DNA from 2 places in the Mesorhizobium sp. M1227 genome. Region 1 is predicted to be linked to the other one. Evidence: predicted binding sites of a transcription regulator. Region 1 holds the regulator's gene; the other holds the start of a gene.
The links. The regulator PhoB, encoded in region 1, activates phosphate uptake and scavenging genes when phosphate is short. The targets are predictions, from matches to a motif close to TGTCATNNANCTGTCAT.
Positions count from the first base shown of each region.

Region 2: the regulator PhoB is predicted to act here: its motif matches at 2,813-2,829, upstream of NKH28_RS02890 (ceramide glucosyltransferase).

Region 1 covers NZ_JAMYLZ010000009.1:29,375-34,756, forward strand. Annotated here, with positions in the region: gene pstA (phosphate ABC transporter permease PstA) at 1-6, shown strand, start outside; gene pstB (phosphate ABC transporter ATP-binding protein PstB) at 3-806, shown strand; gene phoU (phosphate signaling complex protein PhoU) at 839-1,546, shown strand; gene phoB (phosphate regulon transcriptional regulator PhoB) at 1,563-2,252, shown strand; gene NKH28_RS13955 (ROK family protein) at 2,262-3,506, opposite strand; gene xylF (D-xylose ABC transporter substrate-binding protein) at 3,792-4,832, shown strand; gene NKH28_RS13965 (sugar ABC transporter permease) at 4,974-5,382, shown strand, end outside.
Region 2 covers NZ_JAMYLZ010000001.1:626,140-631,521, forward strand. Annotated here, with positions in the region: gene NKH28_RS02870 (aspartate aminotransferase family protein) at 1-208, shown strand, start outside; gene argF (ornithine carbamoyltransferase) at 223-1,134, shown strand; gene NKH28_RS02880 (Hsp33 family molecular chaperone) at 1,297-2,307, shown strand; gene apaG (Co2+/Mg2+ efflux facilitator ApaG/CorD) at 2,314-2,706, opposite strand; gene NKH28_RS02890 (ceramide glucosyltransferase) at 2,934-4,085, shown strand; gene NKH28_RS02895 (O-succinylhomoserine sulfhydrylase) at 4,123-5,313, opposite strand.

The DNA of each region.
Region 1 (5,382 bases):
AGATGACACAGATGTTGTCCCCAGACATGACGATGACCGAAACGGTCACCGAGAAGACGAAGATCGAGGTCAAGAATCTCAACTTCTACTACGGCCAGAGCAAGGCGCTGAAGGACATCAGCCTGTCGCTGCCCGAGCGCAGCGTCACGGCCTTCATCGGCCCTTCGGGCTGCGGGAAATCGACGCTGCTGCGTGTGTTCAACCGCATCTATGAGCTCTACCCAAAACAGACGGCCGAGGGCCAGGTGCTGCTCGACGGCAAGAACATTCTCGACCGGTCGCAGGATCTCAACCTCCTCAGGACCAAGATCGGCATGGTGTTCCAGAAGCCGACGCCGTTCCCGATGTCGATCTACGAGAACATCGCCTTCGGCGTCAGGCTCTACGAGAACCTCGGCAAGTCCGAGATGGACGGCCGCGTCGAACAGGCGTTGAAGCGCGCCGCGCTGTGGAGCGAGGTCAAGGACAAGCTCAACGCCAGCGGCTTGAGCCTGTCCGGCGGCCAGCAGCAGCGGCTCTGTATCGCCCGCACCGTGGCGGTGAAGCCGGAAGTCATTCTGCTCGACGAACCGGCTTCGGCGCTCGACCCGCTGTCGACGGCCAAGATCGAGGAACTGATCGACGAATTGCAAGCCGACTACACGATCGTCATCGTCACCCACAACATGCAGCAGGCGGCGCGCGTGTCGCGCCAGACGGCCTTCATGTATCTGGGTGAACTGGTCGAGTTCGACCGGACCGAGAAGATCTTCACGTCGCCCCGCGAGAAGCGCACGCAGGACTACATCACTGGCCGCTTCGGCTGAGCCGTTCCGATCATGCATATGAGGACAGGACCATGGGCGAACACACAGTCGCTTCTTTCGACGAGGATCTCGAGCAGATCAGCAAGCTGATCCGCGACATGGCCGACCTCGCCGGTTCGATGGTCGGCGGGGCGACCAAGGCCCTGTTGAATTCCGACAACGTGCTGGCGCAACGCGTCGTTTCCGACGACGCCATCATGGATGCGCGTCAACGCGAACTGGACGACCGCGCCATCACCCTGATCGCCAAACGCCAGCCGATGGCCCACGATCTTCGCCATGTGGTCGGAGCGATCCGCATGGCGGGCGACCTCGAACGCATCGGCGACCTTGCCAAGAATATCGCCAAGCGCGTGAGTGCCGTCGGCCTCAGCGCCACGCCGCGGGACCTGTCGCATTCCATCGACGCGATGGCGCAGCTGGTTCTCATCCAGGTGCAGGGTGTCATCGAGGAATATGCTGCAGGCGATGCGGCCGCGTTGGCCAAGCTTCGTGCCGCCGACGAGCGCATCGACGTTAAATACACGTCCGTGTTCCGCGAGCTGTTGACCTACATGATGGAAGATCCGCGCAACATCACCGCTTGCACGCACCTGCTGTTCTGCGCCAAGAATCTGGAGCGGATCGGCGACCATGTCACCAACATCGCCGAAAATGCGTATTATGTGCTGACCGGCGAGCAATTGCCGGTCAATCGTCCGAAGCAGGACGAAACGACAATGTCCGCACCGGTGACATGATGGGGGTGCCCAGCCGATGATCGCACCACGCATAATGGTGGTGGAGGACGAGGAGCCGTTGGGTGTGCTGCTCCGCTACAATCTCGAATCCGAAGGCTACCAGGTCGAGGTGGTGACACGCGGCGACGAAGCCGAGATCCGTTTGCAGGAGAATGTGCCCGACCTTTTGGTGCTCGACTGGATGATACCAGCGGTTTCCGGCATCGAGCTCTGTCGTCGGTTGCGGGTGCGCCCCGAAACCGAGCGGCTGCCGATCATCATGCTGACCGCGCGCGGCGAGGAGAGCGACCGGGTGCGCGGTCTTTCGACCGGCGCCGACGACTATCTGGTCAAGCCGTTTTCGACACCGGAATTCATGGCCAGGGTCAAGGCGCTGCTGCGGCGCGCCAAGCCGGAAGTGCTGTCCAGCGTGCTGAAGGTCGGCGACATCGTGCTCGATCGCGAATCGCACAGGGTCTATCGCAAGAAGAGCGAAATCAGGCTCGGGCCGACCGAATTCCGGCTGCTCGAGTTCATGATGCGGCATCCGGGCCGTGTCTTCTCGCGCAGCCAGTTACTCGATAATGTCTGGGGGGAGACAATCTACATCGACGAACGCACCGTCGACGTGCATGTCGGGCGGCTGCGCAAAGCCGTCAACAACGGCCGGATGCCGGATGTCATCCGCACCATCCGCGGCGCCGGCTATGCGATCAGGGAAGATTGACCCGCCTGGTCAGGCTACGTTCTTTCTGACGCTGGGCCTCATTTGCGCGCCCGGCGCGAAAATCTCCTGGTCGACGAAGCTTAACGCCCGCATCGCGCAGCCTTCGCGGATCAGAGGCAATTCGTTCGGCTCTGTATCGAAGGAGATCGAGCCTGAATGCTGGCCGCCGGCGGTCTGGGCGATTGCCTTCCGCAAGGCCGGCTCGATCAGATCGAAGGCGGCGGCACTGGCGCCGACCATCGCGACCGGTGCCGGATCGATCAGCGCGAACAGCGAGCCGAGACCGAAACCCAGCGCTTCGCCGGCCTTGCGGTAGGCCTCGCGTTCCGGCCCATCTTTCTCGCGCGCCCGGGCCGCCAGTGCGCGCATGTCGGCGTCGCTGACATCGGCGACCGGTTCGCTGTCTTCGCTCATCTGCCTGGCGTTGCGCCAGATGGCGTAGTTGCCGGCATACGCCTCGATGCAGCCGCGCCGCCCGCAACGGCAGAGCGCGCCGCCCGGACGATGGATCATGTGGCCAAATTCGCCGCCCGAGGAATGCGTCCCGGTGAACAGTTCGCCCTTCAGCACCAGCCCCATGCCGATGCCATGCGAAAGCAGGATGGCGATGAAGTCATCGCGATAGCGATCCGGATTGCGCCAGCGCAAAGCCACCGCCATCATGTTGCAGTCGTTCTCCACCGTTGCCGGGATGCCGAATTCGTCCTCCAGCATATCGGCAAAGGCGATGTCGGTCTGCGGCGTGATCGGCGACCACAGCATGGCGCGTGCAGGGGAGTCGGTAATGCCCTGAATCGCCAGGGCGATGCGGGCGACACTGCGGACGTCAAGATCTGGATCCTGCAGCCGGCGCCGGACGATGGCCATGCATTCACGGATCAGCTCGTCGCGCGGCATAGTCAGCGTGTCCAGCCGGCGCTGTTCCTCGGCGACCACCTGTCCCGTATAGTCGATAATGGCGGCCGAAAGGAAATTCAGCGACAACACCACGGTCAGCACCGCCGCCGCTTCCGGGTTGAGGGCGAGGCCGACTTGCGGACGACCGCGTTTCAACGAAACGGGCTCACTTGGCTTGCTCTCGGCGAGGATGCCTTCCCGTATCAGGTCGGAAGAAATCGCCGATATGGTCGAATGACTGAGGCCGGTGGTAGCTGCGATCTCAGTACGCGATGGCTGGCCGGCCCGGCGCACCGCCGAGATCACCATCGCCCGGTTGCGCCGGCGCAAATCGTCATGGCGGATTCCGACCGACATTGTTTTGCTTTCCTCCCGGTTGCCGCGGCCGCTCATGAACCGGAAGCCGTCGGTAATGTCCGACAAATAGTGTCGGATGAGGCAAATAGTGTCAGATGCAGGTGGCGCTGTCATCGTTTATTCCGACGCTCGAAAAAACTCGCAGAGTCATCAAAATCCATCAGAATCGATGTTGACAGCAGCCGGAGATCGGGCCAGTATTTTTTCGAGGCTCGAAAAAATTAGAGCTTCTAAGCTGGTCTTTGAGCCAATTGATCACGCCGTACGCGGCGCAGGGAGGATATGATGAAGAAATTCACGACCGCCATTCTGGCGGGTGTCGCCATGACGCTGGCGCTGGCGTCAGTGGCGCAGGCTAAAGACAAGGTCATCGGCGTTTCCTGGTCGAACTTCCAGGAAGAGCGCTGGAAGACCGACGAGGCCGCAATGAAGGCGGCCATCGAGGCCGCAGGCGACAAGTATATTTCCGCCGACGCACAGTCCAACCCCGGCAAGCAGCTCACCGACGTCGAGAGCCTGATCTCGCAGGGCGCCAACGCACTGATCATCCTGGCGCAGGACGCCTCGGCCATCGGGCCGGCCGTGCAAAAGGCGCTGGACGAAGGTATTCCGGTTGTCGGCTACGACCGGCTGATCGAGAACAAGGACGTCTTTTACCTGACCTTCGACAACAAGGAAGTCGGCCGCATGCAGGCCCGGGAAGTCTTCAAGGTGAAGCCGGAAGGCAACTACGTCTTCATCAAGGGTTCGGGTTCCGATCCGAATGCCGATTTCCTGTTTGCCGGTTCGATGGAGGTGCTGAAGGCGGCAATAGACAGCGGCAAGATCAAGAATGTTGGCGAGGCCTATACCGACGGCTGGCTGCCGGCCAACGCTCAGAAGAACATGGAACAGTTCCTGACCGCCAACGACAACAAGGTCGATGCCGTGGTCGCGGCCAATGACGGCACTGCCGGCGGCGTCGTCGCCGCGCTGACAGCGCAAGGGCTGGCCGGATCGGTTCCGGTTTCGGGCCAGGACGGCGACCACGCCGCGCTGAACCGCATCGCGCTCGGCACACAGACCGTGTCGGTGTGGAAGGATGCGCGCGAGCTCGGCAAGAATGCCGCCGAGATCGCCTCGCAGCTGGCCGACGGCAAGCAGATGACCGACATTGCCGGCGTGAAGGATTTCACCACGCCCGGCGGCAATACCGTCAAGTCGCTGTTCCTGACCCCGGTCGCCATCACCAAGGACAACCTCAACGTCGTCATCGACGCCGGCTGGATCAAGAAAGAAGAGGTCTGCGCCGGCGTGACGGCTGGCACTGTTGCAGTCTGCAACTGAGCCGACGTTTCCGAGAAGTCCGAACGCCGCGGCCGCTCGCCGCGGCGTTTTTCAACAAGAGTTGTTTTTCCGCTTCCGGCGGATAACTTCTAGGCTGCTTCCGGCATCCGCGGCAGACGGCAACCCGGCGGGAGAAACATCATGACCGACACGACGTCCAACACGCCGGTCGACAGCACGGCAGACCGGGCACGGGAATCCGAGCTCGGCATCGTTGCCCGATTTCTCAAGGCAACCGAACTCGACACGCGCATGCTCGGCATGGTCGGCGCGCTGCTGGTCATCTGGGTCGGCCTGCATGTCGTTTCCAGCGTACGGCTCGGCGTCAATCCGTTCGACTTCGACAGCCGGACCTTCCTGACGCCACGCAATCTCTGGAACCTGTCGGTGCAGACTTCCGCCGTGGCCATAATGGCCGCCGGAATGGTGCTGGTTATCGTCATGCGCAATATCGACCTGTCGGTCGGTTCCGCCGAAGGTCTGATCGGCGTGGTCATGGGCTTTGCGCAGGTGCATTTCCTGGTGCGAATGATCGGTCTGCAATTAGGCA
Region 2 (5,382 bases), on a different contig from region 1:
GCTCGGGCTTAAATGCGCGATGCCCAACACCAAGGTCACGGTGGCACTGCGTGACCAGCATCTCTTGACGGTTCCGGCCGGCGACAACGTTATCCGCCTGCTGCCGCCTCTCACCGTCACCGACGCCGAGATCCGCGAAGCGCTCGAGCGCATTCGTGTCGGCGCCAAGAGCCTGGCAGATGCCATCGTCGCTGCCGCTGCGAAGTAATCCTGGAATTCCTGATGTCCCTTCGCCATTTCACCGATCTTTCCGCCGTTTCCGAAGGCGATCTGCGCTTCATGCTCGACGACGCAGCGGTGCGAAAGGCAAGGCTCAAGGCCGGCGAACGCAGCAAGCCGCTCGAAGGCAAGGTGCTGGCGATGATCTTCGACAAGCCGTCGACGCGCACGCGCGTGTCGTTCGACGTCGGTATGCGGCAATTGGGTGGCGAGACGATCATGCTGACCGGCACCGAGATGCAGCTTGGCCGCTCGGAGACCATTGCCGACACGGCCAAGGTGCTGTCGCGCTACGTCGATGCCATCATGATCCGCACCACCTCGCATGACCGGCTGCTGGAACTGATGGAAAACGCTACGGTCCCCGTCATTAACGGGCTGACCGACGAGACCCATCCCTGCCAGCTGATGGCCGACATCATGACCTTCGAAGAGCACCGCGGTCCGGTGGCCGGTAAAACGATCGCTTGGACCGGCGACGGCAACAACGTGCTGCATTCGCTGCTGGAGGCATCCGCGCGGTTCCATTTCAAGCTGAATGTCGCCGTGCCCGAGGGCAGCGAACCGGCCCAGAAGCATGTCGACTGGTCGAAAGCCAATGGCGGCAAGCTGAAATTCACCCGTTCGCCCGAGGAGGCCGTTTACGAGGCCGACTGCATCGTCACCGACTGCTGGGTGTCGATGGGCCAGGAGCACCGTGCCCGCGGCCACAATGTCTTCCTGCCCTATCAGGTCAATGCGGCACTGATGGCGAAAGCCAAGCCGGATGCGCTGTTCATGCACTGTCTGCCGGCGCATCGCGGTGAGGAGGTTACCGACGAGGTCATCGACGGACCGCATTCGGTGGTGTTCGATGAGGCCGAGAACCGGCTCCATGCCCAGAAGGCAGTCCTGGCCTGGTGCCTGGGCGTTTGATACGAGCCGCGGTAATCCGCGCCGGCCTGATCTGCGCCGCCTTGATCTGGGCCGCCTTGATCCGGGAGTTGGTGGTGCCTATCTCAGGCGCATCACGCAAATCGAGCGCGTCTCGTCGCATGCGCCCCGGAGGGCGGCATCGCCGCGCCCCGGAGCTTTGTCATGTTGGAAACTCATCAATTGGCTGAACATAAACCCAAGCTCGGCGAATTCGGCTACGCCGGCGACGACCATGTCGTGCCGTTCGAGGTCGGCCCACTCGACGTGCGCGGTCGCACCGTCCAGCTCGGGCCGATGCTCGATGCTATTCTCAGCCGTCACGACTATCCCGAGCCGGTCGCCCGGCTCCTGGCTGAAGCCTGTGTGTTGACGGTATTGCTCGGAACTTCGCTGAAGTTCGAGGGCAAGTTCATTCTGCAGACCCGCACCGACGGGCCGGTCGACATGCTGGTCGCGGATTTCTCCACGCCGCACGCGCTGCGCGCTTATGCCCGCTTCGATGCCGACCGGCTGCAGGCTTTGACTTCTGCCGGCGAGACGTCACCGCAGACGCTGCTCGGCAGCGGCGTCCTGGCGCTGACCATCGACCAGGGCGCCCACACACAACGCTACCAGGGCATCGTCCAGCTCGACGGCGTCACACTGGAAGATGCCGCACGCACTTATTTCCGCCAGTCGGAGCAGATTCCGACCGACCTCCGGCTTTCGGTTGCCAAGCTTCTGACGCCGGGCGTCGGCGGTGCTCGCGAGCAATGGCGGGCCGGTGGCCTGCTGGCACAATTCCTGCCGCAATCGGCGGAGCGCATGCGCGTACCCGACCTTCCCGGTGGCGACGGCGATCCGCGTGAGGAGATCCACGACCCGACCGACAATTCCTGGCAGGAGCTGCTGGCGCTGCTTGGTACTATTGAACCGACCGAGCTGATCGATCCGACGATCGGCGCCGAACGGCTGCTTTACCGGCTTTTCCACGAGCATGGCGTCCGTGTGTTCGGCGGGGTGCCGGTCGCCGACCAGTGCTCATGCTCGAGGGACAAGATCCACGGCATCCTTGAAGGCTTTTCCGCCGAGGAGATCAGGGACAGCACCGAGGATGGCAGCATTCACGTCGCCTGCGAATTCTGCTCGAAGCAATATGACTTCGACCCGGCGGAGTTTGCAGCGGCCGGATGACGGCCGTCAATTGACGGTGCGCCGCATTCCCGGCAAGTCGAGCGAGAAGGCGGGGATGGCGACGTCGAACGTCTCGCCCCGCCTGTTGCGCATGGTGTAGTGCCCGACCATGATGCCGGACGGCGTCGAGAGCGGGCATCCAGACGTATACTGATAGCTGTCGCCGGGGTTGAGTCCGGGTTGCTCGCCGACGACCCCGGGGCCGCGCACTTCCTCGACCTTGCCGGTGCCGTCGGTAATGTGCCAGTAGCGCGACAGAAGCTGCACGAACTCATCCGACTGATTGTCGATGGTCACCTGATATCCCCAGACATAGCGGTTTTGCGGAGGGTCGGAGTGATCCTCCAGATAGAACGGCCTGACCTGCACTTCGATGTTGCGGGTGACGGCGCTGTACATAAACTGCTCCAAAGCAATGTAGATGGAACTTTCGACGCTCAGCGCAGTTTGATCAACGATGCGCGTCATCTCCTTGCCCGACTCGAGCGCAGGTGCCGAAAAACAATGTCATTTAAGTGACACATGACAATGATGGTGTGCAGGCTTGTGCCGGGCGACTCAGCGTTCTGTCGAATTGTTGAAAACGGCCGTCATGCGGCCGGCACTTCTGGAGTGACCAGATCTCGATGGAACCGACATTCGCAGCCGCCCTCCTTTCCATAGCCCTCCTTCTTTCAAATCTCGCCAGCATCCTGTTAGCTTCGCTGAAGCTGAAGCGACCAGCCAGGATCGCACCGCCCGCCAACGCGCCGCCGGTATCGATCGTCATCCCGGCACGCGGCGTCGAGCCGTTTGCCGAAGAGACGCTGGAGCGCGCCTTCTCACTCGACTGGCCGCGCTACGAACTCATCTTCTGTGTCGCCCATGCCGACGACCCGGTGGTCAAGCCGATCACCGCAGCAATGGCGCGCTTTCCAGCTATTCGCGCCCGCCTTCTAGTCGGTGACGACCGCATCAGCGGCAATCCAAAACTCAACAATTGCGTGAAGGGTTGGGAGGCGGGGCGTTATCGCTGGGTCATCCTTGCCGATTCCAATGTGCTTATGCCGAGCGACTACGTCCAGCAGCTGATGGCGGCATGGCGGCACGACACCGGCCTCGTCTGCTCGACGCCGATCGGCTCGCGGCCGGACGGCTTCTGGGGGGAGGTCGAATGCGCCTTTCTCAACACGCTGCAGGCACGCTGGCAGTACGCCGGAGAGGCGCTCGGCCTCGGCTTCGCGCAGGGCAAGAGCATGTTGTGGAACAAGCCGATGCTCGACGCCAATGGCGGCATCCGCGCGCTTGCCGCCGAGATCGCCGAGGACGCGGCCGCGACCAAGCTGGTCAACGGGCTCGGACTGCGGGTCAATCTTGTCGCCTCGCCCTTCGAACAGCCGCTCGGCCGGCGCACGCTTGGCGAGATCTGGTCGCGGCAGGCGCGCTGGGCGCGGCTGCGCCGCGTCACCTTCGCGCTGTTCTTCGCCCCCGAGATCCTGATCGGCGCGGCGCCGCCGCTGGTGTTTGCGCTGATCGCGGCGGCTGACGCCGGCGTCAGCCTGCCGGCAACCGCCATCGCCGTGCTGGTCGCGGCCTACCTGCCGGAATGCGCCTTGGCCTCGGCCAAGGGATGGCACCTGTCGCCGCGCACGATCCCGGCGATGATGGCGCGAGACCTGATGCTTCCCGCCATTTGGGCGCGCGGATGGCTGAGCGGCGCCGTCGACTGGCGCGGCAACGTGATGACTATCCAGACAAAGACCGTCGCGGAGCTGGAAGAGACCCCGTCCGGCGCCTGATCGGGCGCGTTCCCGCTCGCCTCTGTTCGGCCAGCCCTTATCCGGCAACTCTCAGTGCCTGCTCGATGTCTTCGAGCAGGTCGTCGGCGTCCTCAAGGCCAACTGACAGCCTGAGCGTTCCCGGTCCGATGCCGAGCTCGGCGCGGGCCTCATCGGTCAAGTTCTTGTGCGTCGTCGTCGCCGGATGGGTGATCAGGCTCTTGGCGTCGCCGAGATTGTTGGAAATGAGCACGACGTCGAGTGCGTTCTGGAAGGCAAAGGCCGCCTGCTTGCCGCCCTTCACATCCATGCAGATCAGCGTCGAGCCACCCGACATCTGCCTCTTGACCACGGCCGCTTGCGGGTGGTCGGCACGGCCGGGATAGATGACACGGGCGATTTGCGGGCGCTCGGCCAGGAAATCCGCGATGCGGCCGGCACTTTCCGTCTGCTGGCGTACGCGTAGCGGCAGCGTCTCCAGGCCCTTCAGCAGCGTCCAGGCATTGAAGGGCGAGAGGCTTGGGCCGGTGTGGCGGAAATAGTCATGCAGGTTCTCGTCGATCCATTTCTTGTCCGACAGAACGATGCCGCCAAGACAGCGCCCCTGGCCGTCAATATGCTTCGTGGCCGAATAGACGACGATGTGGGCGCCGAGCTGCAGGGGTTTCTGCTGCAAGGGCGTGGCGAACACATTGTCGACGATCAGCCTGGCGCCGATCGCATTGGCAAGTGCCGCGACGGCGGCAATGTCGATCACTTCCAGCGTAGGATTGGTCGGGCTTTCCAGGAAGAACAGTTTGGTGTTTGGCTTGACCGCCTTTTCCCAATTGGCGATGTCGGTGCCGTCGACCAGCGTTGCCTCAATGCCGTATTTCGGCGCCAGCGTCTCGACCACCCAGCGGCAGGAGCCGAACAGCGCGCGCGCCGCCACGATATGGTCGCCCGCCTTGGCGCTGCACAGCAGTGCTGCCGTCACCGCCGCCATGCCGGATGCCGTGGCGCGCGCGTCTTCGGCTCCTTCCAGCGCGCACATGCGTTTTTCAAACATGTCGACCGTCGGATTGGCATAGCGCGAATAGATGAAGCCCGGCTCCTCGCCCTTGAAGCGGGCCTCCGCCGCTTGCGCCGTCTCGTAGACATAGCCTTGGGTGAGATACATCGCCTCGGAGGTCTCGCCGAAGCCGGAACGCAGCGTTCCGGCATGCACGAGTGCGGTCTGAGGCTTCCAGTCGCGCTTCTTGGTCATCATTCCATCCAAACACCAAAATTGGTCCAAACAACAAAAAACCGGTCGCGAAAGTCGCAACCGGTCCATATG